DNA from 2 places in the Brevibacterium sp. FME17 genome. Region 2 is predicted to be linked to the other one. Evidence: predicted binding sites of a transcription regulator. Region 2 holds the regulator's gene; the other holds the start of a gene.

Region 1 (12,206 bases), on a different contig from region 2:
GAACAGGCCCGTGGGTTTGATCGCAAGCACCGCCACCAGAACGACGAAGGCCACTGCTTCGCCGACAGCCGAAGAGATGTACGTCGAGGTCATCGTCTCCGCTATCGCAAGAGCGAAGCTGCCGACGATGGCACCTGGCAATGATCCGAGCCCGCCGAGGATGATGATTGCGAACACCTTGAGGTTGAGCGAGTCACCCATCGTGGGGGAGAGGAGGTTGATGGGAGACACGAGGCCGGCCGCGATGGTGACCAGAAGCGCGGACAGACCCAATGTCAGCATTGAGACCATGGCGGGGTTGATTCCGACCAGAGCCGCGCCGGTTCTGTCCTGCTCGATGGCTTCAATCGTCTGACCATGGATGGAGCGTTTGATGAACCAAGTCAGCAGAGAGAGCACGACGATCGCAGTCACGATGATCACGATGCGCTGTGCGGAGATCTCGGCGCCCAGAATATGCAGGCTTCCGGAGATCGGTGTCTCCATTCGTCGGAAGTCGGCGCCCCAGATCGCCTGTGCTACGGCCTGGAAGAAGAACATGGCGCCGATGGCCGCAATCATGTGATGGGTGTGCGGAGAGTTGCGCAGAGGGTGGAAGACCAAGCGTTCGAGCAGCACGCCGAGGACGAACAGGACGAGTGCTGCAATGCCGATGGCGGCCACATAGGGAACACCTACAGTGGTCAGAAAGAAGTACGTGACATAGGCGCCGAGCATGTACAGCGAACCGTGCGCGAGGTTGGGTATGCGCAGGACGCCGAAGACTAAAGTGAGACCGATCGCGGCAAGGCAGTACACACCGCCGAGCGCAACGCCGTTGAAGAGCTGTTGGATGAAAAGGGTCATGAAGCGAATCCTCACAGGACGTCAGACGGCGCCACAGCGGGGTATGAAGCTCATACCCCGCTGCGGGAAGCGCCGACAATGGTGACTAGACGGTGGTGACTACTTGGTGTCGGATACCTGGTCGACGGGAACCTTCGTGTACTTCTCGTCCTTGTTCAGATAAGTGATATCCAGGTCGGGGTTGACCAGATGGCCCTGATCCGAGATTTCGGTTGGGAAGCCGTTGACCTTGTACTTGTCATCGACCTTGCTGAGGGCGTCGGGCACTGCAGCCCGGATCTTTTCCGGATCGCTGGTTGTGCCTGCGACTTCCATAGCCTTGGCGATGATGGCGATGCTCTGATAGTTCAGCGCAGTCTCACTGGTCGCCACCTTCTTGTCACCGGCAACTTCCGCGAAATGCTTCAGGAAGTCTTTTGTACCCGGATCCTTGTATTCTTTGACGGGAAGCACCCCGACGGAGTTCGTCAGGTTCTTGAGCTTAGTCACGGTTGCCATCTCGTCGAGCTTCGCCTGGTCCATCACGAGGAAGCTGCCCTTGAAGCCCTGCTTCTTCGCCTCTTCCATGATCAGCGCGGTCGGCTGCGAGGGACCACCGACGAAGATGCTGTCCGGTTTTTCGGACAGGGCCTTCGAGACTGGGCCTGCGAAGTCAGACACGGTGGCGTAGTCAATGCTGTTGTCAGCCCCGATCTTGCCGTTCGCCTTCTTCCACTCGTCCGTGATCGCCTTCGTCCACTGCTGACCGTATTCGCTCTGGGTGCCGAGGAAAGCCAGCTTCTTCCCGCCGTGCTTCATTCCCTGTTCGGTGAACGGCTTGGCATACGACTCGAAGTTCGGCGGAATCATCATCGTCAGCGGATTGTCGGACTGCACGATTGCAGGATCCGAGGTGTACGCGGAGATCATGAACTTCGATCGCCCATCGTTGATCTGCTGGATCGCTTTGATTGCGCCGGCATTGGGGGAGACGACGACTGGGGCTTTGTCCTGATCTGCCAGTCGCTGTGCGTTGCTGGCCGCTGTGGACGGCGCATACTTGTCGTCGAGTGACTTGAGCTCGATGGTGACCTTCTTCCCATCGACTTCGAGCCCGTCCTTGTTGAGATCGTCGACAGCCATCTGAAGGCCCGTCTGAACGTTCTCTCCGTAGGCAGCGCCGCCGCCGCTCAGGGGGCCTGTATAGCCGATGACGACCGACTTCATCACCGCCGGAGTCGCCGCTTCCACCGCCCCCACCGCACGCGCCGAGTGCCAGTGCAAATGTGCCGATGACGGCCGCAGCAAGCACAGGACGGCTCGCCCTTCTCGGGATTGAGGTCATCTTTTCTCCTTTGAAAAGTGAGACGGAGCGACAGTGCTCCTCAAAATTGTCGGGATGCCTGAACGGAAGCCCGGAGCCTATCTGAACGATTATTCGATTGAGGCTTAGAATGGAACCTATACATCATCAAATGTGATGTCAATCGCTTTATAGAAATCTCTGATTCTGCTCTCGGCGTTACCGCGCTGCAACCTGGTCCGCTGCGCGGGTGCTTCTGCAGTGGTCTTTGTCGGAGTCGCCGGAGCTCGGACGGTCGCCGGAGCTCGGACGGTCGCCGGACGCAGGTCAGTCGCCGGACGCAGGTCGGTCAGGGAGCGAACGGAAGGCGGTAGGAAGCAGAGTCGAAGCAGGGTGGAGGCCGAGCGCGAGCCGAGATCCCTCTTTTTTTGAGCAAACAATCGTTCAGTAACTTTTGTGGTCTATTGTGGAAGCTGCGAGAGGGAGATCCAGGTCACTCTCGCCGCAATCTAACCACGAACCATCATTTCGGAGGAAAATCGTCATGACTCGGACAGCAATCGTCACTGGCGGCGGCCGCGGCATCGGAGCCGCTATCGCCCAGCGCCTGGCATCGGACGGAATGAACGTCGCGATCCTCGACATGGGCCCTACTGAAGACTCGGTCAAGGCTGTCGAATCCGCAGGTATGAAGGGGCTGGGAGTAGATACCGATGTCTCTGACGAAGCCTCCGTCGAATCCGCTGTGAAGACTGTCGCAGAGACTCTCGGTGCACCAACCGTTCTCGTCAACAACGCCGGCATTCTTCGGGATAATCTGCTCTTCAAGATGACCCACGAGGAATTCCAGAAGGTCCTCTCCGTTCACCTCGGCGGGGCGTTCCTGATGACCAAGGCCGTCCAGTCATACATGGTCGAAGCGAAATTCGGGCGCATCGTGTCGATGTCGTCGACATCCGCACTGGGCAACCGCGGTCAGACGAACTACTCTGCAGCCAAAGCAGGGATCCAGGGGATGACTAAGACGTGGTCGATTGAGCTCGGCAAGTTCGGAGTCACCGCCAATGCGATTGCCCCCGGTCTCATCGAAACTGACATGACCAAAGCCACCGCAGAGCGCATGGGCGTGAACTATGAGGACTTCATCGCAGCAGGAGTCGGACAGATTCCTGTGGCGCGCACAGGCAAGCCCGAAGACATTGCTCACACAGCATCATTCCTCGCCTCCGAGGGTGCCGGCTTCGTTTCCGGACAGGTCATCTATGTGGCCGGAGGCCCGAAGGACTGACCCGGAGCGAAATCTGGTCCCACCACCATCGCGGCGAACTCAGGTCCGACGCACCTCACTGAAGAAAGGCTCGTCATGCGCGAAGCAGTCATCGTCTCCACCGCCAGAACTCCGATCGGAAAGGCGTACAAAGGGGCGTTCAATAACACTCAGGCCCAGGAATTGGCGGGCCATGCCATTTCCCACGCAGTCTCACGCGCGGGGCTGGAAGGAGGCGAGGTCGAAGACGTCGTCTTCGGTGCCGCACTCCAGCAGGGCAGCCAGTCCACCAACGTCGCTCGGCAGGCGGCACTGCGAGCAGGTTTCCCCACAACAGTCCCCGGTATGACGATCGATCGTCAGTGCTCCTCGGGGCTGATGGGAATCGCGACCGCAGCGAAGCAGATCCTCTTTGACGGTCAGGAAATCGCAGTCGGCGGCGGCGTTGAGTCGGTATCGCTGGTGCAGAACGACAAGATGAACATGTACCGGGCGCAGGACCCATGGCTGGTCGAGCATGTTCCCGGAATCTACTACCCGATGCTCGCCACCGCCGAGGTGGTCGCTGAGCGGTATGGCATCAGTCGTGAAGCGCAGGACGAATATTCGCTGTCCTCGCAGCAGAGGACCGCAGCCGCTCAGGAGGCCGGCCGCTTCGACGATGAGATCGTGTCGCTGCCGACGACGAAGATCGTCGTCGACAAGGAGACGAAGGAAACCTCGACTCAGCAGGTGACCCTCGAGCGTGACGAGGGCAACCGCCCCTCGACGACGTTGGAGAGCCTGGCGGGGTTGAACCCTGTGCTCAAGCCCGGCGATGCGTCGAAGGTTCCGAGCATCACTGCGGGCAATGCCTCGCAGCTGTCCGACGGCGCTTCTGCATCGGTGCTGATGTCGAGTGATGAGGCGAGCCGCCGAGGTTTGGAGCCGCTGGGCATCTACCGAGGTATGGCAGTGGCCGGCTGTGATCCCGACGAAATGGGGATCGGGCCCGTCTTCGCTATTCCCAAGCTGCTCAAGGCGCAGGGGCTCTCGATTGATGACATCGGACTGTGGGAACTCAACGAAGCCTTCGCGGTGCAGGCACTTTACTGCCGTGAACGTTTGGGGATTGATCCTGAGAAGTACAACGTCGACGGTGGCGGTATCTCTGTCGGTCACCCGTACGGAATGACCGGTGCCCGTCTTGTCGGTCACGCGCTCATTGAAGGTCGTCGTCGGGGAGTCAAGTATGTCGTCGTCACGATGTGCATCGGCGGAGGTCAGGGCGCTGCAGGTCTCTTCGAAGTCTGCTGAGCCAATGTAGCCGGCTGAAGCAACATCATCTGGCGAGCCGTCAGAAGGGCGGTTGCTCACCTGTGTCCCAGAACCACTGCTTTGTGTTCTGAGCGGGCTGGCTGGAGAAGGGGTCGACGTATTCGGCCCAGCAAGGGGACTGGCCTTCCCCTGCAGGATCAGTCGTCGACTGCGCAGTTTGTGACTGCGTGGTCGGCGGCTTTTCTTCTGCCGTCGCGGACTTCTTCTGTCGGTCGTCTTGTCTCGGGGGAGCCTTCGCATCAGAAGGGGCAGCTCTCCTCGAGGAAGCAGCTTTCGTCGGGGCGTCAGCCGGTGGTTGGGTGGCTCCTGGCGGTGGTACATCTGTCGAGCACGCAGCCGGCGGTGGGGCGGTCGTTTGAGGTGGGGGTGTCGCGAAGTACTTGACGAAGAGCTCGGCGTGCTCGACATTGATCGGATTGTCGGGCGGTATGACCTCGGTGGTGATTCCGTGTCTGAAGATGTATTCGAGCCGCCCAGGTTCGGTCATTCTGACTGAGAACTTCCGGTCCGTCTTCGCCTGGTGGTGGAGTTTGCAGAGGTTGTGCAGGTTCCCGAATCGGGTGTGGCCACCGGTCTTTGGGCTGGCGTGGTCAAAGGGAATGATGTGGTCGACTTCTGTGAGCTCGGCACGTTGGGTGCATCCGGGCATCGTGCAGTTCATCCACTGGGCTGCCAGGGGCTGGCGGATGCTGTTGGGGATCGTGTAGCTGGTTGCCTTTGCGTCGAGTGGCGTGCCGGTCGCCGGATCGGTGAGGATACGTGTCCATGTCGATGCATACGCGGCGAGCCTGCGCGCCATGTCAGCTGGAAGTGGAGAACCGTCAGGAAGCATCCCGGCCAAATCGCACACATCTGCCTTTTCAGTGTCTACGGGTGGGGATTCGCTGTTGCTTTCCGTCTCCGGTGTGGGAGAAGCTGCTGCGCTTGCATCGTCACCGGAGGCGCCGAGGACTTCGCTGAGCAGCGTGAGCATAGGGACGGTGATCGTCGTCCGAGCCTGATGGGAGAGCCAGTATTCGTGGGTGGGTAGGTCGAGGAGAACCTCGTAACTGACGGCACATGATGATCCGTCATGCGGGGGTGAGGAATCAGCGTCGAACGGTGTCTGCGGATCGGCTCCTGGTGGCCAGAAAGCTTTACCGGGTGCCGGTCGACTGTTGTTCATGGCTTCGAAGAAGCGCGGGTCGCGCAGCCAGTAGTCGGACCCGGCCTGTCCCTGACTGGCAGTATGTTCCTGGCTGTCGCCGTCGGCCGGTGCTGACGTCTCGTCGCTCATCTGTCCGAAGGTTCGTTCGATGTAAGCGAGCATCGATTCCTCGGGCGACATAGGGACACCGTCAGGTCCTGCGAACAGGCCATCGATCGGAAAATCCGTGCTTGATGTGTCCCCGGTCGTGGTGTTGTTACTGGTGATGCGAAGTTTCAGCTGGGGTCGAGTGCGAGTGAGTATGTCGAACATCAGCGCATCGATGCCGCGATCATCGTCGAACTTCTCGTCCGGGTTCAGCTGGTCGTCGAATGCTTCGATGTTTCCCTTGTAGACGGCTCGAGCGAATGCTTCGACCCTCCTGTAGCAGGCGTGGAGTTCTGGAGCTGGCCCGGTGAGAGTGAGATAGGCGGTCCCGTCATCGCCCGTGCTGATGTCGACCCGGCGGCGGACCGCAACCTTCTCAATGGTTTCCTGTGCTGGTTGAGTCGCCGCGATCTTCAGTGCGAGAGAGCGCTTGAACGTTTCGATTGTGATGTCTGCTCGCCTGTCGGCGAGGTAGTCATCAATGCTCGGCAGGTACCGGAACGCGACGTCTCTGCAACGACGGGTCACGAAGGCGACATGTTCGATGGTGAAATCACCATCGATGCAACGCTGGTGGAACTTCGGAAGTCCGTGCACCAAAGTCATCGCAGAGGTGATGTGCTTATAGGCTCCCGACGTGGTGGCGCCGAGGAGTGTCGAATACTCGCAGATGTCTTCAGCCCAGGCGTATTGATGCGTCCAGCCATTGAACGTCGACGAGGGTTTGAATGCCGGGAAGTCTGGAAGCGGCTCCGGATACTCTCGAGCATCCCGCTGCTCACGACGCATTCTGCGGCCAGCTCCGCGGTCCTTCTTTCGGCTCGGGGCCGACGAGGCGCTCGGGGCTGACGAGGTGCCCGAGGCCGACGATGTGCTCGAAGCTGACGGAGTAGAGACAGTGGGAGATTGTTCGCCTACGGACGCAGCAGTCCCGCGATTCGCAGTCTCGCCGTCACTAGCTTCGTCACCTGCATTGTCGTTACTGTCAGCGCCGTCGTTACCATCAGCCCTGTCCTCGCTTGCTGTGCTGGCTGCGTCGGCGCTTGCCGTGGCACTCGTTGTAGAACCGTTGCGGGTGCGTTTACGGCAGCGACGAAGAACGGTCTCCGCAAGAGACGCGAAGTCGTAGGGAATCGTCAGGTCGGGGCCGGCAAGTCCGAGGTAGTGCGCAACCTCGCGGACGAAGATGCCGCTGGTGGCATCCAGCGCCGCAAACTGCGCCTGGTCGCTGCAGGCGTAGACGGCCGAAAGGTCCCTGAACGGGGAGTCCTCGTCGATATCGAGGCAACGGCCACTGGAGGCTGACGAACTGGTGTCGACCGAACGCGCACCGGAGTCCGAACTGTCGTCGTTCATGTGCTTCATTGCGTTGCCCCCTCTCCACTGCTCTGTGAAGTGCGTCTGATGGCATTGGCACCTATCTGCAGTATATCTGGTAATAGAACCGATAGATAGAGAGATTCGAATAAATAAAGAAAGAAAATAGAAGTTATGCTCGAAACTCACTATCGAGTGACCTCTATAGCATCACGAAAAGGTGCTTGTCGATCACTATCATCATCTAGATGTGCTTGTTGTTATATGCTCTCATTCGGCACTGACATGGAGGGCAGAGCCCCGATTCGTTAGACTCGGTCTGTGGCAGCGATCGACAAAGACATTCTCCGACTGGCACTTCCGGCCCTCGGAGCGCTGATCGCCGAACCCATCTTCCTGCTCTCTGACACGGCCATGGTCGGCCACCTCGGCGCCGGTGCTCTGGGATCGTTGGCGATTGCGTCGACGATCCTGCAGACCGTCCTCGGACTGATGATCTTCCTCGCCTACGCCACGACGCCTCGGGTCGCCAGGCGAATGGGTGCTGGGGATCGCCCCGGTGCCATCAATGCGGGCTTCGACGGTATCTGGCTCGCACTGTGCACCTCGGTGGTGCTCTTGGTCATCGGATTGCCCCTGCTCAAACCACTGATCGCCGCGTTCGAGCCCGGCTCCGAGATCGCCGAGGGCGCACACTCCTACCTCGCCATCTCCTGGTGGGGACTGCCCTTCATGCTCGTCGTCATCGCCGCCACCGGGCTGCTGCGCGGGCTCCAGGACACGCGCACACCACTCATGGTGGCGGCGGCCGGATGCATCGCAAACATCGGGTTGAACGCGCTCTTCATCTACGGCCTCGACATGGGCGTCGCGGGCTCCGCGCTGGGCACCGTGATCGCCCAAGCCGGCATGTGCTCCGTCTACGTGGTGATTTCGATCAGAGCGGCACGACGATTCCACGCCACGCTCCGGCCCGACTGGTCCGGGGTGCTGTCCTCGGCGAAGACCTCCGGGTGGCTGTTGGTGCGCAATGCGTCCCTGCGCGCAGCACTGATCATCCTCATCTTCCTCGCCACGGCCATGGGAACGACCGAGCTCGCCGCAATCCAAGTCGCCCAGAGCCTCTTCTTCGCCCTCGCGCTCGCCCTCGACTCACTGGCCATCGCCGGCCAGGCTCTGATCGGACTGCAGCTGGGCGCACGGAAGGTCGACGCGGTGGCCGCGATCAATCGCAGGCTGTGTCTGTGGGGCGTCGTCTTCGGCATCGTCGTCGGACTCATCCTCTTCGCAGGTGCCGGAATCATTCCCAGCGGCTTCTCTTCGGACCCGGCTGTCGTCGCACTGATGACGAGCCTGCTTCCCGTGCTCGCCCTGAGCATGCCCATCGCCGGCTATGTCTTCGTCCTCGATGGTGTCCTCATGGGAGCCGAGGACGCCAGATATCTCGCTCTGGCACAATTGGTTGCAGTGGCCGGATATGCGATTCTGCTGATTCCGATCGTCCTCTACTGGCCCGGTGCTCTGGGACTGTGGGCTGCGTTCTGCATTGGCTTCGTCGGCCTCCGTGCGCTGACTTTGGGATGGCGCGTGCGCAACCGCAGGTGGATCGCTCGGGCGGTCGAGAAAGGAACCTCATGAACGAACGTCAGAATCAGGAGTCCGCCGAGGTGGGCCGCCGGTCCGCACTCAAATCGAGGATCCGTCCGTTGAGCGCGCAGACCCCGGACGAGGTGTTTCTGCCCTTCCTCGACCTGTGCTTCAACTGGTCGATGGACAAACCGCGGATTGAGGTCGACGAGCTCCGCGAGCGTGACGATGCAGCCTTCTACTTCAAGGACTGGGGACGCGACGGTGACATCGCGGTCGCGGCCTATGCGAAGGCCCCGAACGGAAGAGAATCCTCCGAAGACTCCGCTGCCGGGGAATCCGCCCCAGAGATCGTCGGTCTCGCGTGGCTGCGGCTGGCCGCATTCGATGCCGTGATCGAGAAATCGAACGAGGCCACCAGCACCACCGCCGGCACCACCGGCACCACCGCCGAGGTGGGGTCGCGGTTCACCGGATACGGCTGGGTGGCCGCGGACATTCCCGAACTGTCGATGGCGGTCCTGCCCGAGCACCAGTCCCAGGGCATCGGCGGCATGCTCCTCGAAGTCGTGTGCACATTGGCGAAGATGAGCGGATTCCCTGCCGTCAGCCTGTCGGCCGAAGACGGAAACGGCGCGGCTCGCCTCTACCACGACCACGGATTCGTCACTGTTGGACGCAATGGGGATGCAGACATCCTCGTACGTCAGCTCAAGTAACCGAGCCAGGGCCGGACAACCTCGGCGAGGCTACAGCCGGACAACCTCGGCGAGGCCGAAGTGTCGAGGAGGACGTCCTACAGGGGTGCGTCTCGGACCGTGAACATCTTCATTAGGGTGAATGCACTTCATTATTCTTAAGCCGGAGCATGACGAGACGCAGATGTCCGTGATAGAGCTGAACCACGGGCATTTAGCACGTCGCCCGCACGATTTTCAATGATGAAATGATGAGGAGAACGCCAATGGTCACAGTCTTCAAGAACGCCAAGGTCTTCGACGGAACCAGGTTCCTCGCCGGGCTGCGAGATGTCGTCGTCGACGGGGGAGTGATCTCTGCGATCACCGAGGGCGGTCAGGGCTCACATGATGCCGGTGACAGCTATGTCGATTGCGCCGGCCAGACGATCATCCCCGGCGTCATCGACGCCCACGTGCATCTGATGAGCACAGGCGCCAACAACTCTTCGTCGTTCCATGATCCGTTCTCGCTGCAGTTCTACAACTCCGTTCAGAATATGGAGAAGACGCTCAAGGGTGGGGTGACGACCGTGCGCGATGCCGGTGGCACCGACCTCGGCGCGAAGGTTGCTATCGAGTCGGGCGTCGTCCGTGGGCCTCGCCTGTCGATCGCGATCAACATCATGTCCCAGACGGGTGGGCATGGCGACTTCCACTTGGTCTCCGGCGCCGATTCTCCGTTCCTCGCCCCACACCCGGGCCGGCCCTCAGGCGTGGCCGATGGGCTCGAAGGCGTGCAGCGCAAGACTCGCGAGCTCCTACGGGCCGGCGCCGATCACATCAAGATCTGTTCGACCGGTGGTGTGCTCTCACCGCGAGATGATCCTCGACACTCCCAGTTCACCGAGGCGGAGATCGCCGTCATCGTCGCCGAGGCGGCCGCCCAAGGTGCGCACGTCATGTCCCATGCCCAGGGCGCACCAGGAATCAAGAACGCCGTCCGCGCAGGAGTGCGCTCCATCGAACACGGCATCTACCTCGACGACGAAGCCATCGACCTGATGCTCGAGGCCGGCACCTTCCTGGTCCCGACCCTGCAGGCTCCGCAGGCAGTGATCAAGGCTGCCGAGGCTGGTTCGGCCCTGCCCCAGTCCGTGGTCGACAAGGCCCACTCGGTCATCGAGGCTCACTATGAGTCGATCGCGAAGGCCCATGAGGCGGGGGTCAAGATCGTGATGGGCACCGATGCTGGTGTCGGCCCGCATGGTGAGAACCTGGAAGAGATCAGTCTCCTCGCGGGAGTCGGCCTCTCCACGACTGAAGCACTCGCAGCCGGAACGTCCGTCGCAGCAGAACTCCTGGGCCACGACAACGTCGGCCGGATCGAAGTGGGGGCGCTCGCCGACCTCGTGGTCATCGACGGAGACCTCAGCACCCAGGACGTTAAGGGGATCGAGTCCCGAGTGAGCTCGGTGCACCTGGGCGGCGAGCTCGTCTGAGGCGAGACTTCCGGCGGCTGTGTACCGGGAGGCGAGAGGACGCCAGGTGAGGGCAGACTAACCTCACCTGGCGTACAATCGTGGCGTGAGCAATCGAAACCATCCGTGCAGCGCCAAAGGCCGGGACGACGAGTCACGATGAACCCTCTGAATTGGTCATTTCCCATCGTCGTCACCTGGCTCATCCTGTTCGGCATCATCCTGGCCCGCGCAGGCGGAACGTTCCTGCTGGGACGATTGGCGCGCAGAGGCATCCGAAAGATCGAACGCATCGATAGGATCATGTCCGGCCCGAAATACCGGAAAGCTGAGGCCGCGATCGAGCGTTATGGCGCACCGGTGATCGCCCTGAGCTTCCTCATGATCGGGGTGCAGACCGTGCTCAATCTGGCTGCCGGAACCAGCGGCATGAGCTACCGTCGCTATCTGCCCGCGCTCGTCGTCGGCGGTTCGCTGTGGGCACTGATCTATTCGACGGTCGGACTCATCGGCTTCAAGGCCTTGGCCACCGCCTACCAGGCTGAGCCTGGACTGACGGTCGGATTGGGTGCCTGCTTCGTGCTGGCCATTGCCGGCCTGCTCATCGGGCTGAAGAAGAAGGACGCGCAGACCGAGCCCGCCGCCGATAGCCCGGCGTGACCAGGCCACCCCGGCACAGCCTCGGCGGATTCAGTCGCGCGGATGTACGGTGAGCTCCTCCGTCATGTCCTCCAGCTCGATTCCCTTCGTCTCGGGCACCTTCCACCAGACGAAGAAGAACGAGAGCATCGCGAAGAACGCGTAGAAGCCGTAAGCGAAGGTCAGGCTGATATCGGCGAAGATCGGGAATGTCGTAGAGATCGCGAAGTTCGCGATCCACTGGGCTGCGGCAGCCACAGCCAGGGCACCGGCACGGATCCGGTTGGGGAACATCTCGCCCAGCAGCACCCACACCAGAGGGCCCCAGGTGGCACCGAATCCGACAACGAAGACATTCGCTGAGATCAGCGCGATGATCGACCACGGAGCACCCAACTGAGCACTGGTGGTGCCATCGGCCGCGGTGGCGAGTTCGGCGAACGAGAACGACACCGCCATCATGGCCAAAGAGATTCCCATCAGGAACGAACCGACCAGC
Region 2 (12,206 bases):
GCGCGAAGCTGACGCAGCTGCGCGAAGCCATCACCGAGATCGACCAACGCCACGCCGAAGGGGAGCCCGAGTACTTCGCTGACACCGCCTCGTCGTCGGAGTCTCCGATGGGTGTGGGTGCTGCACCATCTGAGGACGTTCCCTCATTCGCCGACGCGCTGTCATTCGATGACGACGATGAGCCGCTGGACTTCGACGCCTCCTATGCGAAGGCGAAGAAGACGGCCATGAACATGCTGGCCATGCGCGATCACGCCAGCGGCGAACTGCGGGACAAACTGCTCAAGCGCGATTTCCTGCCCGAAGCAGTCGACGAACTCATTGCCAAACTGCAGAAGTCACGACTCCTCAACGACGAAGAGTTCGCACACCGTTATGTCCGAGCTCACAGGGAGCGTCGAAAACTGTCCCGCACCGCGCTCAAACGAGAACTGAACAAAAAGGGCCTGCCCGCAGAGATCGTTTCCGACGCCGTCGAGGATGTGGACGGGGAAGACGACCTCGCCCGCCAGGTCGCCGAGAAGAAGGCCGCATCGACACGCGGACTCGACTACGAGGTCCGTGAGCGTCGAATTCTGGGCATGCTCGCACGACGCGGATTCGCATCCTCAATCTGTATCAAGGTGACACGCGAAGTCCTCGCCGAAGACTGAGCTTCGCCGATGACAGACAACAGCTAGAATAGTTTCGCCATGACTGAACTGATTGATGCACCCACCTCCACCGAGAAATCACCGCGCAGCTACGAGGTGAAGACCTACGGCTGCCAGATGAATGTCCACGATTCCGAACGGCTGTCCGGACTTCTCGATGATGCGGGCTATGTTCCCGCAGACACCGATGACCAAGCCGACGTCATCGTCTTCAACACCTGCGCGGTCCGCGAGAACGCGGACAACCGTCTCTACGGAAACCTGGGTCAGTTGGCGCACATCAAGGAACGCAACCCTGATTTCCAGATCGCAGTCGGCGGCTGCATGGCACAGAAGGATCGGGACACGATCGTCAAGAAGGCCCCCTGGGTCGACGTCGTCTTCGGCACTCACAATATGGGATCGCTGCCGGCACTGCTCGAACGAGCACGCCACAACCAGGAAGCCCAAGTCGAGATCCTCGAGAGCCTCGACGTCTTCCCATCCACTCTGCCCAGCCGCCGCGAATCACAGCATTCCGGGTGGGTCTCGATTTCGGTCGGATGCAACAATTCCTGCACTTTCTGCATCGTCCCCAGCCTGCGCGGCAAGGAGAAGGACCGCAGACCCGGCGACATCTTGGCCGAGGTCGAAGCGCTCGTGGCCGACGGCGTCGTCGAAGTCACACTTCTGGGCCAGAACGTGAACTCCTATGGTGCCGAATTCAGGGACAAGGGAGCATTCGCGAAACTGCTGCGCGCCGTGGGCAAGGTCGAGGGCATCGAACGTGTGCGCTTCACCAGCCCGCATCCTGCCTCGTTCTCCGATGACGTCATCGAGGCCATGGCAGAGACGCCGACCGTCATGCCGCAGCTGCACATGCCGCTGCAGTCCGGCTCCGACTCGATTCTGAAATCCATGCGCCGGTCCTACCGCACCAGCAGGTTCATGCGCATCCTCGACTCCGTGCGCGAGAAGATCCCGCATGCAGCGATCACCACCGACATCATCGTCGGATTCCCAGGGGAGACCGAAGAAGACTTCCTCGGCACCATGGACATCGTCCGTCGTGCCCGCTTCTCACAGGCCTTCACCTTCCAGTACTCGATACGCCCCGGCACTCCCGCCGCCACGATGGACGATCAGGTACCCAAGCACATCGTGCAGGAACGCTTCGAGCGACTGACTGCGCTCCAGGACGAGATCTCCTGGGAGGAGAACAAGGTACAGGTCGGCCGGGAGATCGAAGTGCTCGTCACGACCAGACCACACGATGACTCACCACGACTCACCGGCCGCGCGGCAGACAACCGACTCGTCCACGTGGGGATCCCTGACGGAATCGATATGCCGCGTCCCGGTGACTTCGTCACTGCCACCGTGACCGAAGCCAAACCATTCTTCCTCTTGGCCGACTCCGGCTTCGCGGTACGTCCCTCCCGAGCAGGCGATGCCTATGACCGGGCACAGGCGGACAGCTGTGGAGCCCCAGCGCCGGGACAGACAAGTGCCGGATCCACGAATCTGGGCATGCCGACCATCCGCACCCGCGGCTGAGATGCCCGAATTTGCGATCATCCCGGCCGCACCGATCCTCTTAGACGGTGTGGACCTGGCAGAATCCGCGCAGATCGGACCCTTGCGAACTGTCATCGAATCCATTCTGCAGACCAAGACGAAGTGGGCGCTTCCGGTGCGCGAGCTGCCTCCCGTAGCCGGCCTCGGCGGGCTGGGCATCGATCGTGGCATTGATACCCGAACGAATGAGCTGCTCGAAGGCGAGGAATGGGTTGAGACCGTGTCCGCGCTCAATCCTGCCGAGCGTGCCGCCAGTGAATCCGCGCATCCGGCCATAGCAGTGGCGCTCCTCCACGCTCATTCCTGTGGTGTTCGAATCGGCACGCTGGGCAGCACAGATGACCTGATGATTCCCATCGACCTGTCCGTCGCTGCGTCCGAAAACGCTCCACTGGCACCAGTGCCCGGCGCAGCGGAGGCAGACGCCCGTGTCGTACATGCACTCACAGCCGGTGATGTCGACGCAGTAGTCGCAGCGACGTCGGCGGGTGCCGACGTGCACGCCGACCTCGACCTCCTCGACGCTGCAACCGCACATATGCTTCTTCGCGAAGGAACCGACTATTCGTTCAGCACGGTCTTCGACGAGAACGTCCACGAGGTCCGTTCGTTGTGCGGGACCGGAACGTATTGAGATGAGCCACCCTTGAGCACGGCCGAAGAGCCCATCATCACCATCGCCGGGGCCACAGCCACAGGAAAATCGGACCTGGCACTCAACCTGGCTGAACACCTCGGCGGGGAGATCATCAATACGGATTCCATGCAGTTCTACCGAGGCATGGACATCGGCACCGCCAAACTGCCCCTCAATGAGCGCCGAGGAATCACCCACCACCTCATCGACATCCTCGACGTGCGTGAAGAAGCGAACGTACAGACCTTTCAAAGGCAGGCGCGTGAGGCCATCGCAGACATCCGCACCCGGGGGAGACGACCCATCCTCGTCGGCGGATCGGGACTGTACGTGCGAGCCGCGACCGACCGCATGGAATTCCCCGGCACCGACCCCGAGGTGCGGGCACGAATCGAATCTGAAGTCGACGCCGACCGGTGGGGCAGGCACCGGCACCTGCAGGAAGTCGACCCCGCCGCCGCGGAGAAGATCACACCAAACGACTCCCGACGCATCGTGCGTGCCCTCGAAGTCATCGAGCTGACCGGACGCCCCTTCAGCGCTCAGCTGCCCGACTACCAGGCCATCGAACCGACCCTCCACCTAGGACTGAGCGTGGAGCGGGCCACCCTGCACGAACGAATCGCTGCCCGAGTGAAAATCATGTGGGAACAAGGGTGGGTCGACGAAGTCCGCAGTCTCCTCGAGCGTGGCCTGGCCGAAGGCAGAACCGCATCGCGGGCCATCGGGTATGCACAGATCCAGCAGCACCTGAGCGGCGAACTCGGCCAAGACACAGCCCAAGAGCAGACGACCATCAGAACCCGGCAATTCGCACGCAGACAGGACACCTGGTTCCGCAGGGATCCGCGCACCGTCTGGATCGACGCGACCGCCGGCGACCATGAGGCCAATGCTGCCCACGCCCTCGAGACCATCGCAGGCACAACATACCCCGAGAGCTGAAGTCCATTCTCCAGAACTGAAAGCCGACTGTGCCAAGCGCGGATCGCTCACCGATAGGATAAGTTCATGAGTTCCTCCCAGTCACCATTCGCCGATATCGCAGGCACCGACTTCATCAAGGGCCATGGCACGCAGAACGACTTCGTCCTCTTAGCCGACGACGACAGTTCCCTTGAGATGCATCCTGAAACGATCGCGCTCCTGGCCGATCGTCGCTCGGGCCTGGGCAGCGACGGTGTCATCCGCATCGTCCGCTCGGCAAGCAGCGGGATCCCCGGCGCTCTCGAGCAGGCCGAGGCCGGAGCCGAATGGTTCATGGACTACTACAACCACGACGGCAGCCTCTCCGAAATGTGCGGCAACGGCGTCCGCGTCTTCGCCCACGTGCTGGTGACCACTGGTCGCGTCCCAGCCGATGCCAGAGAGATCCTCGTCGGCACACGAGACGGCATCAAGACCGTCCGCACGGTCCTCAACCCTGCACTGGGCAAGCAGACCGGTGACGAGACAGCGGCCGCGGCAGGACCGAGGCTTCCCGGCTCCGCGAGCGATGCCTGGTACATGATCGACATGGGCGAATGGTCTCTGGATGACAGTGACCACGTTCTCGTAACGACCTCGGGCATCGAAGTTCCCCGCCCCGGCATGCGCGTCGAGACCGGCAACCCTCACACGGTGGTCGCACTCGCCGAGCTGGCTGAACTCGACAGCGCAGAACTGCGCGACGCACCGATCCTCGACCCGGTTCCACCTCAAGGATCGAACGTCGAATACATCGTTATGGAACCAGCACGCAGCGACGTGGCCGGGGGAGAAGGTGCCCTGCGCATGAGGGTATTCGAACGCGGTGTCGGAGAGACCCGGTCCTGCGGTACGGGAGCGTGCGCCGCAGCCATTGCCGCCCACCACTGGGCAGGACCTGCCTCTCCACTGCAGTGGCGTGTGGATGTTCCCGGCGGTCAGCTGCGCATCGGCATCACTGTGAACGAAGACGGCACCCGCGGCAACGTCACCCTCTCCGGACCGGCTGTTTTGGTCGCCAGCGGCACAATCAGCTGACTTTCGCCGGCAGCTGACCTGAGCCAGATGTTGACCTCAACCAGATGTTGACCTCAACCAGCCTGCGGCTTGTTCGGTTTGCGGTTCGATCAGTCCCGGGTGACGGTGAGGACCCGGAAACCCTTCGACGACCCGGTGCGCACGACACTGAAGCCTTGTCCCAGAGCTTCGATGAGCCACTTCTGCAGAGAATCCGCACCGAGGTTCTTCGACACGACGAGATCGGCGCGTCCGGCGGGAGCCAAGCGTGGCAGCCAAGTGGTCAGCAGCTCATGCAGAGCCTCCTTGCCAACCCTGATCGGCGGATTCGAACGGATCGCACTGAACTGCATGTCCGACGGGATCTCATCAGCGGTGACGGGACGAATCGAACTCAGACCATGACGCTGCGCATTCTTGCGCGTGGCATCAAGGGACCGGGAATTGACGTCGAGCGCCCACACACGAACATCTACCTCGGCGTCCTTGGCACTAAGCGCTGCGTCCAAGGAAATGGGACCCCAACCGCACCCCAGATCGAGGATCTCGCCGGGCTCCGGTGTCGGGAGATGGCGTATCAGAACCGCTGTTCCCAGATCCAAACGCGTGGGGGAGAACGTCCCCGAAACTGTCTCGACCGTGACCTCGCGGCCCGCGAGATCAAGGGTCAGCTCGCGTGTTTTGGCTTCGCTGCTGGGCGATTCGGTGAAATAGTGCTCAGACACCGTTACAGTCTAGACGGCTGTGGGAGAATTGATGGACACCTCTCTGTTCTGAGAGGAAACTCTTCACACGGCAGCAGTGCCGCGAAGAGTGGAAACGAACAAAGGAATGAATGACGTCCACTGACAAAGAGCGTCGGGACGCGATGCTCGACCGCGTTCTCGCACGAGGTGCTCAAGCCTTGGGTACCAACGAATCAAACGTCGATGACGCCTCGCAGTTCGATCTGGCTGAGAGGGCGGCACTCAAACGGGTCGCCGGCCTGTCCACCGAACTCGAAGACATCACCGAGGTCGAATACCGCCAGGTCCGCCTGGAGAAGGTCGTCCTCGCCGGACTGTGGAACACCACGCAGGCTGACGCCGAGAACTCGATCAGGGAGCTCGCGGCCCTCGCAGAGACCGCTGGATCCGAGGTGCTCGACGCCATCATCCAACGCCGCGAGACCCCGGACCCTGGAACCTACCTCGGCAAGGGCAAAGCCGCCGAGCTGGCCGAGATCGTTGCCTCCGAAGGTGCTGACACCGTGATCATCGACTCCGAACTCGCACCCAGCCAACGCCGCGGACTCGAAGACGTAATCAAGGTCAAGGTCATCGACCGCGTTGCCCTCATCCTCGACATCTTCGCCCAGCATGCTAAGTCCCGCGAGGGCAAGGCCCAGGTCGAACTGGCTCAGCTCGAATACCTGCTCCCACGCCTACGCGGCTGGGGCGAGTCACTGTCGCGTCAGGCGGGTGGCCAGGTTGCCGGCGGTGCTGGAATCGGTTCCCGCGGTCCCGGTGAGACGAAGATCGAACTCGACCGCCGTCGAATCAGGGCCAGAATGTCGAAGCTGCGCCGACAGATCGAAGGGATGGCACCCTCACGGTTGACGAAGCGGAAGAACCGCGCACGCAACCACATCCCGTCGGTGGCGATCGTCGGCTACACCAACGCCGGCAAGTCCTCCCTGCTCAACCAGCTCACCGACGCCGAGGTGATGGTGCAGAATGCGCTCTTCGCCACCCTGGATCCGACTGTGCGACAGTCCCGGACCGCGGAGGGCATCACATTCACCTACACGGACACTGTCGGCTTCGTCCGAAACCTTCCACACCAGTTGGTCGAAGCATTTCGGTCGACATTGGAAGAGGCCTCCGACTCGGATCTGATCCTTCACATCGTCGATGCCTCGCACCCGGATCCGCATGGACAGATCCATGCCGTCCGGGACGTGCTCAAAGACGTCGAGACCGGAGATATCCCCGAACTCCTGGTCTTCAACAAGGCCGACCTTGCCGATGAAGCAGTGGTGACCGGACTCCACGCGGAGTACCCGGATGCCTGCTTCGTCTCCGCTGTGACCAAGGAGGGAATCGCCGAGCTCGTCGAAAGAATCGAGGCGATGCTGCCCTCGCCGAATATTGACGTCACAGTGCTCATCCCCTATGAGCGCGGCGACCTCGTGTCGAAGATCTATGCACTGGGCACGGTCGAACACGAAGAACACGGTGCCGAGGGAACCGCCATGCAGGCGAAGGTTCCGGCAGACCTGGCAGCGGAGCTCGCAGACTTCCGACGTCCGGACCTGGTCATCGGCAAGTGAGTAAGGTCGAAGATCTGCTCGAGTCCGCCGTAGGTGCCATCGGCGGCTCGCCCAGACACGGACAGACGGAGATGGCCGAGGCGGTTGCCTCGTCGGTAGACAAGGGCATCCACCTTCTGGTTCAGGCCGGAACCGGCACAGGAAAGTCGTTGGCGTACCTGGTTCCTGCGGCCGAGTACTCCAGTCGAACAGGCAAGCGCGTCATCGTGTCCACGGCCACCTTGGCTCTGCAGACACAGATCATCCACCGTGACCTGCCGCGCCTGTTCAAGTCGGTGAAGAAGACTCTCGACCCGCTGCCACGCGCGGCCCTGCTCAAAGGCCGACGCAACTATGTGTGCAAGCACAAGCTCTCCGGCGGGTATCCCGATGAGGGCGAAGGGATGCTCTTCGACCTCGGTGCCGATGCGGAGGCCGGTCGCAAGGCCAACGACCGGTCGGGTCTGGGTGAGGAGATTCAGCGGATCCGTACGTGGGAGAAGACCACTGACAGCGGGGATCGCGATGATCTTCTGCCTGGTGTCAGCGACAGGGCGTGGTCAGAGGTTTCAGTCAACGCCTTCGACTGCCTCGGCTCGAACTGTCCCCTGTACACGGAATGCTTCGCGGAGCTGGCCCGCAACAATGCCGCCGAGGCTGACATCGTCGTGACCAACCATGCCCTGTTGGCCATCGACGCCTTCGGTGAGAACACGGTGCTGCCCGAACATGATGTCATCATCATCGACGAGGCCCACGAATTGAAGGACCGGGTCACCAACGCACTGTCTGGTCAGATCAATACCAGCCTGCTCGCGGCCGCCACTAGTTCCGTGCGCAAGCACACGATCGTGCAGGACGGTGTCGTCGCGCTGCTCGACTCGGCCGCCGCAGCACTCGAACGTGCCCAGAGCGGAGTCGCCGAGGGCCTGATCATGAATATGAGCGAGGCACTGTCCCTCGCGTTGGCCCAGATTCGTGACTCCACGCGACAGATCATCAATGACATCGGCGGCAAAACCGAAGAGTCCGACGCCGGTCGGCAGATGGCCAAGGCCCGGTGCCAGGAGATCTTCGAACTCGCCGAGCGCTTCTGTGCACCGGGCAAGAACGATGTCGTGTGGTTGTCGAGAAGCACCTTCCGCGAACGGGAGACCACGAACCTCGTCGTCGCGCCGCTCAGCGTTGCCGGGACCATGAGGTCAGGGATCTTCGAAGAATCGACGGTGGTGGCCACCTCGGCGACTCTGTCGCTGGGTGGTAACTTCGACGCGGTCGCAGCGTCATTGGGACTCTTCGGCCCCGACGCCCCCAAATGGGACAGCCTCGATGTCGGATCACCCTTCGACTACGGCAAGCAGAGCATCCTCTACGTCGCAGCCCACCTTCCGCGTCCGGGCCGCAGCGGCCTGAGCGAACAGGCTCTGGACGAGTTGGAGGAACTGGTCACCGCGTCCCAGGGCGGTGCACTGGGACTCTTCTCCTCACGCGCGGCCGCGAATGCCGCAGCCGAACACCTGCGGGCGAAATTGGGCTTCCCGATCCTGCTCCAAGGTGATGACGGGCTGCCGTCGCTGGTCTCTCAATTCACCGCAGATGACCAAGCCTGTCTCTTCGGCACCATGTCGCTGTGGCAGGGAGTGGACGTGCCGGGCCGGACCAATCGTCTCGTCATCATCGACCGGCTTCCGTTCCCACGCCCCGATGACCCGCTGATGCAGGCCAGGTCGAGAGATGCCGATGATCGGGGAGTCAACGGGTTCATGGCCGTCAGCGCCACTCATGCCGCACTGCGCCTGGCACAGGGCGCGGGCCGCCTCATTCGGTCGACATCGGACAGGGGAATCGTGGCTGTCCTCGACTCACGCCTGCGCTCGGCCCGCTACGGCGGCTACTTGGTGAACTCGATGCCATCGATGTGGCCGACGACCGATTCGGCACTCGTGAAGAGCAGCCTGGGACGTCTGGCCGCCACCGAGAAATGACCGGAGACTGAAACGCACTGTGCCCCCGACCGATATCGGTCGGGGGCACAGCTAGTGGAGCCTGAGCGGTTGTCAGACCGACGAGGGCAGGGGCCTGGCCGGCTGTGTCAAAGGCGGCGAATGACCGTTACGACGAGACCCATGATCTGGGCATAGGTGCCATCGATGGGTTCGTAGTCCTTGTTCTGGGGGAGCAGCCACTGGTGGCCTGCCTTGCGCTTGAGGGTCTTCACCGTTGCTTCACCGTCGAGCAACGCAGCCACGATCTGACCGTTGTCAGCCGTGTGCTGTTTGCGCACGACCACCCAGTCGTCGTGGCAGATGGCGGCTTCGATCATCGAATCACCGACAACCTTGAGCAGGAACATGTCACCGGAACCGACGACCTGAGTCGGCAGAGAGAAGACGTCATCGACTTCCTGCTCGGCCAGGATCGGACCACCGGCGGCAATGCGACCCACCACTGGAACCTGGACGGTATTGTTGGCCAGCTCTTCGTACTTAGCCCGCTCTGCCTCTTCCTCTTCGAAGGGATTGACCACTTCGATGGCACGCGGGCGCTTCGGGTCTCGGCGGACATAGCCGAGGCGTTCGAGCTGCGAGAGTTGGTGGGCCACGCTGGAGAGTGAGGCGAGTCCGGCGGCTTTGCCGATCTCGCGCATGCTCGGTGGATAGCCGTTGGTGACGACTGCACGTTCGATGGTCTCGAGGACCAGGCGCTGGCGTGGGGTCAGACGGAAGTCGCCCTCGCCAGTGGAGCCTTCCGGAATCGAGACGTCTTCGTCATCGTGGCGGGCGGCCGCGATTTCGCTGGCGACGTCCTCATTACGAGGACGGCCTCTTCCTCGTTTGTTCTGAACCATTGCTCGTTCCCCTTCGTTCTATTCTCGCTGGCCTCACCGCTTGATCCTCACGTCGAGAATTCTCGTGTCAGTGCCGCCTGAGATGGTTCTTTCAGATCAATCAACAACGCTGGTTCCCTCTCATTGTCGCATAAATGTTCGAGTTGGACTGGACATATGTTCGATTGGCATGTTGAATAGAACAGACGTTCTACCTATTACGGGTGGAATCGTACGAAGGAAAGAGGTTAAGCGATGTCTGCACAGAACCAGGAACTGCGTTTCACCACTCGTGGACGCCAGGCGATGCGCCTGCTTCGGACCATGGTGTGCGCTCTCGTCATCGTCGGCGGAGCATTCTTCGTCGCCACGCAGTCGTTCTCGGCCGCGGCCGGAGCAGAAGCCGAGAGCACCGACATCGGCATCGACGCCGACGCGGTCGTCGTCGGCGAAGGTGAGTCGCTGTGGGCTGTGGCTGTAGATCTCGGGCTCGACCGAGACACTCGCGATGTGGTGTCTGACATCGTCGACATCAACCATCTGGCCACGCCTGTGGTGCACCCGGGTCAGACCCTGGATGTGCCCCAACGCTAGACTGATGCGGTGGGAAATAACGAGTCTTTGCCAGTACGTTCGGACCTAGTCGGCCTCAAGCCCTACGGGGCTCCGCACCTTGATGTTCCGGTGCAGCTGAACGTCAACGAGAACGCCTATCCGATCCCGGACGCCGTCGTAGAGAGCATGCGCTCGGCGGTCGACGGGCACTTCGCTGGACTCAACCGCTACCCTGACCGAGAGTTCGAGGAACTGCGCGAACATCTGGTGACCTACCTGCACGGAGTCAATGACCGATCCGGTCACACGGTTGGCCTCAGCCCCAACATGATCTGGGCGGCCAACGGATCGAACGAGGTCCTCTCCCATGTCGTGCAGGCATTCGGAGGACCGGGTCGCACGGTCCTCGGATTCACTCCCAGCTACTCCATGCACCCGCTGATCACCACCGGCACCGGTGCCACCTGGCAGTCGTCAGCACGCAACGATGATTTCACCCTTGATGCTGAAACCGTCGGCGCCGAAGTTGCGGCAACCGATCCCGACATCGTCTTCCTGTGCACACCGAACAACCCGACAGGCACCTCGATCGGTCTCGACGTCATCGAAGCCGCATACGACAACTGTTCGGGCATCGTCATCGTCGATGAGGCCTACGCCGAATTCTCCAGGCCTGCACGAGCCTCGGCGATGACCCTCCTGGCCGGGCGCCCTCGTCTGGTCGTGTCCCGCACGATGAGCAAGGCATTCGCCTGTGCAGGTCTGCGCCTGGGCTACGCCATCGCGGCCCCGGAGCTCATTGACGTCATGCGCCTGGTTCGCCTGCCGTACCATCTCTCGGAAATCACCCAGGTCCTCGCCTGCACTGCGCTGGAACATGCTGATCTTCTCCTGGAGAACGTCGACCGACTCATCGACTCGCGCGATCGAATCTCGGCACATCTGAGCAACGTCGGATTCACCGTCTACCCCAGTGATTCGAACTTCGTCCTGTTCGGCAACATCTCCTCACCACATGAGCTGTGGCAGAAGCTGCTGGATCGAGGAATACTGATCCGCGACATCGGCATCACCAACCATGCTCGCGTCAATGCAGGCACCGAGGAAGAGACCGACGCTTTCCTCACAGCGGTCGACGAGATCCTGGCCGAGCCCCCCGGCATTCTGCTGACAACGGGCTGAGACGCATTCCATGGCATGCGCACACTGAGGCACACCACATCACTTAAATCAGAGGACAATGGTCCTCAGGCGGCACCCACCCTTCCTACGAAAGGCCCTTCATGAGGCAGGCACAACGCTCCCGCACGACCTCGGAATCTGCGGTCACCGTATCCATCGACCTCGACGGAACCGGCCAGTCCGATATCTCGACCAGTGTTCCCTTCTTCGACCACATGCTCACGGCGCTGTCGAAGCACTCTCTCATCGACATGGAGATCAAGGCCGAGGGCGATACACATATCGACGTTCACCACACGGTCGAGGACACTTCCATCGTGCTGGGTCAAGCGCTGAGTGAGGCGTTGGGCGACAAGACCGGCATCCGTCGCTACGGGCTTGCCGCTGTGCCACTCGACGAGGCGCTGGCTCGCTGCGTCGTCGACGTGGCCGGTCGCCCCTACTTCGTGCACGAAGGTGAGCCGGAAGGCCAGCAGTACCACCTCATCGGCGGTCACTTTACGGGATCGATGACCTCACACT

Evidence for each region. The regulator LexA, encoded in region 2, represses DNA repair genes until DNA is damaged. The targets are predictions, from matches to a motif close to TCGAACANNTGTTCGA.
Region 1: a site for LexA is predicted at 7,536-7,551, ahead of INT40_RS17700 (HNH endonuclease signature motif containing protein). Genes of this name have one in related genera too.

The regions. Positions count from the first base shown of each region.
Region 1 covers NZ_JABUYD010000026.1:4,378-16,583, reverse strand. The annotation lists gene INT40_RS17720 (branched-chain amino acid ABC transporter permease) at 1-846, opposite strand, end outside; gene INT40_RS17715 (ABC transporter substrate-binding protein) at 946-2,076, opposite strand; gene INT40_RS17710 (SDR family oxidoreductase) at 2,673-3,416, shown strand; gene INT40_RS17705 (acetyl-CoA C-acyltransferase) at 3,492-4,691, shown strand; gene INT40_RS17700 (HNH endonuclease signature motif containing protein) at 4,732-7,362, opposite strand; gene INT40_RS17695 (MATE family efflux transporter) at 7,645-8,961, shown strand; gene INT40_RS17690 (GNAT family N-acetyltransferase) at 8,958-9,629, shown strand; gene INT40_RS17685 (metal-dependent hydrolase family protein) at 9,875-11,089, shown strand; gene INT40_RS17680 (DedA family protein) at 11,228-11,728, shown strand; gene INT40_RS17675 (sugar porter family MFS transporter) at 11,759-12,206, opposite strand, start outside.
Region 2 covers NZ_JABUYD010000028.1:23,127-35,332, reverse strand. The annotation lists gene INT40_RS18295 (regulatory protein RecX) at 1-653, shown strand, start outside; gene miaB (tRNA (N6-isopentenyl adenosine(37)-C2)-methylthiotransferase MiaB) at 693-2,189, shown strand; gene INT40_RS18285 (hypothetical protein) at 2,191-2,844, shown strand; gene miaA (tRNA (adenosine(37)-N6)-dimethylallyltransferase MiaA) at 2,857-3,792, shown strand; gene dapF (diaminopimelate epimerase) at 3,859-4,851, shown strand; gene INT40_RS18270 (class I SAM-dependent methyltransferase) at 4,941-5,555, opposite strand; gene hflX (GTPase HflX) at 5,666-7,141, shown strand; gene INT40_RS18260 (ATP-dependent DNA helicase) at 7,138-9,105, shown strand; gene lexA (transcriptional repressor LexA) at 9,213-9,968, opposite strand; gene INT40_RS18250 (LysM peptidoglycan-binding domain-containing protein) at 10,203-10,541, shown strand; gene INT40_RS18245 (histidinol-phosphate transaminase) at 10,551-11,684, shown strand; gene hisB (imidazoleglycerol-phosphate dehydratase HisB) at 11,786-12,206, shown strand, end outside.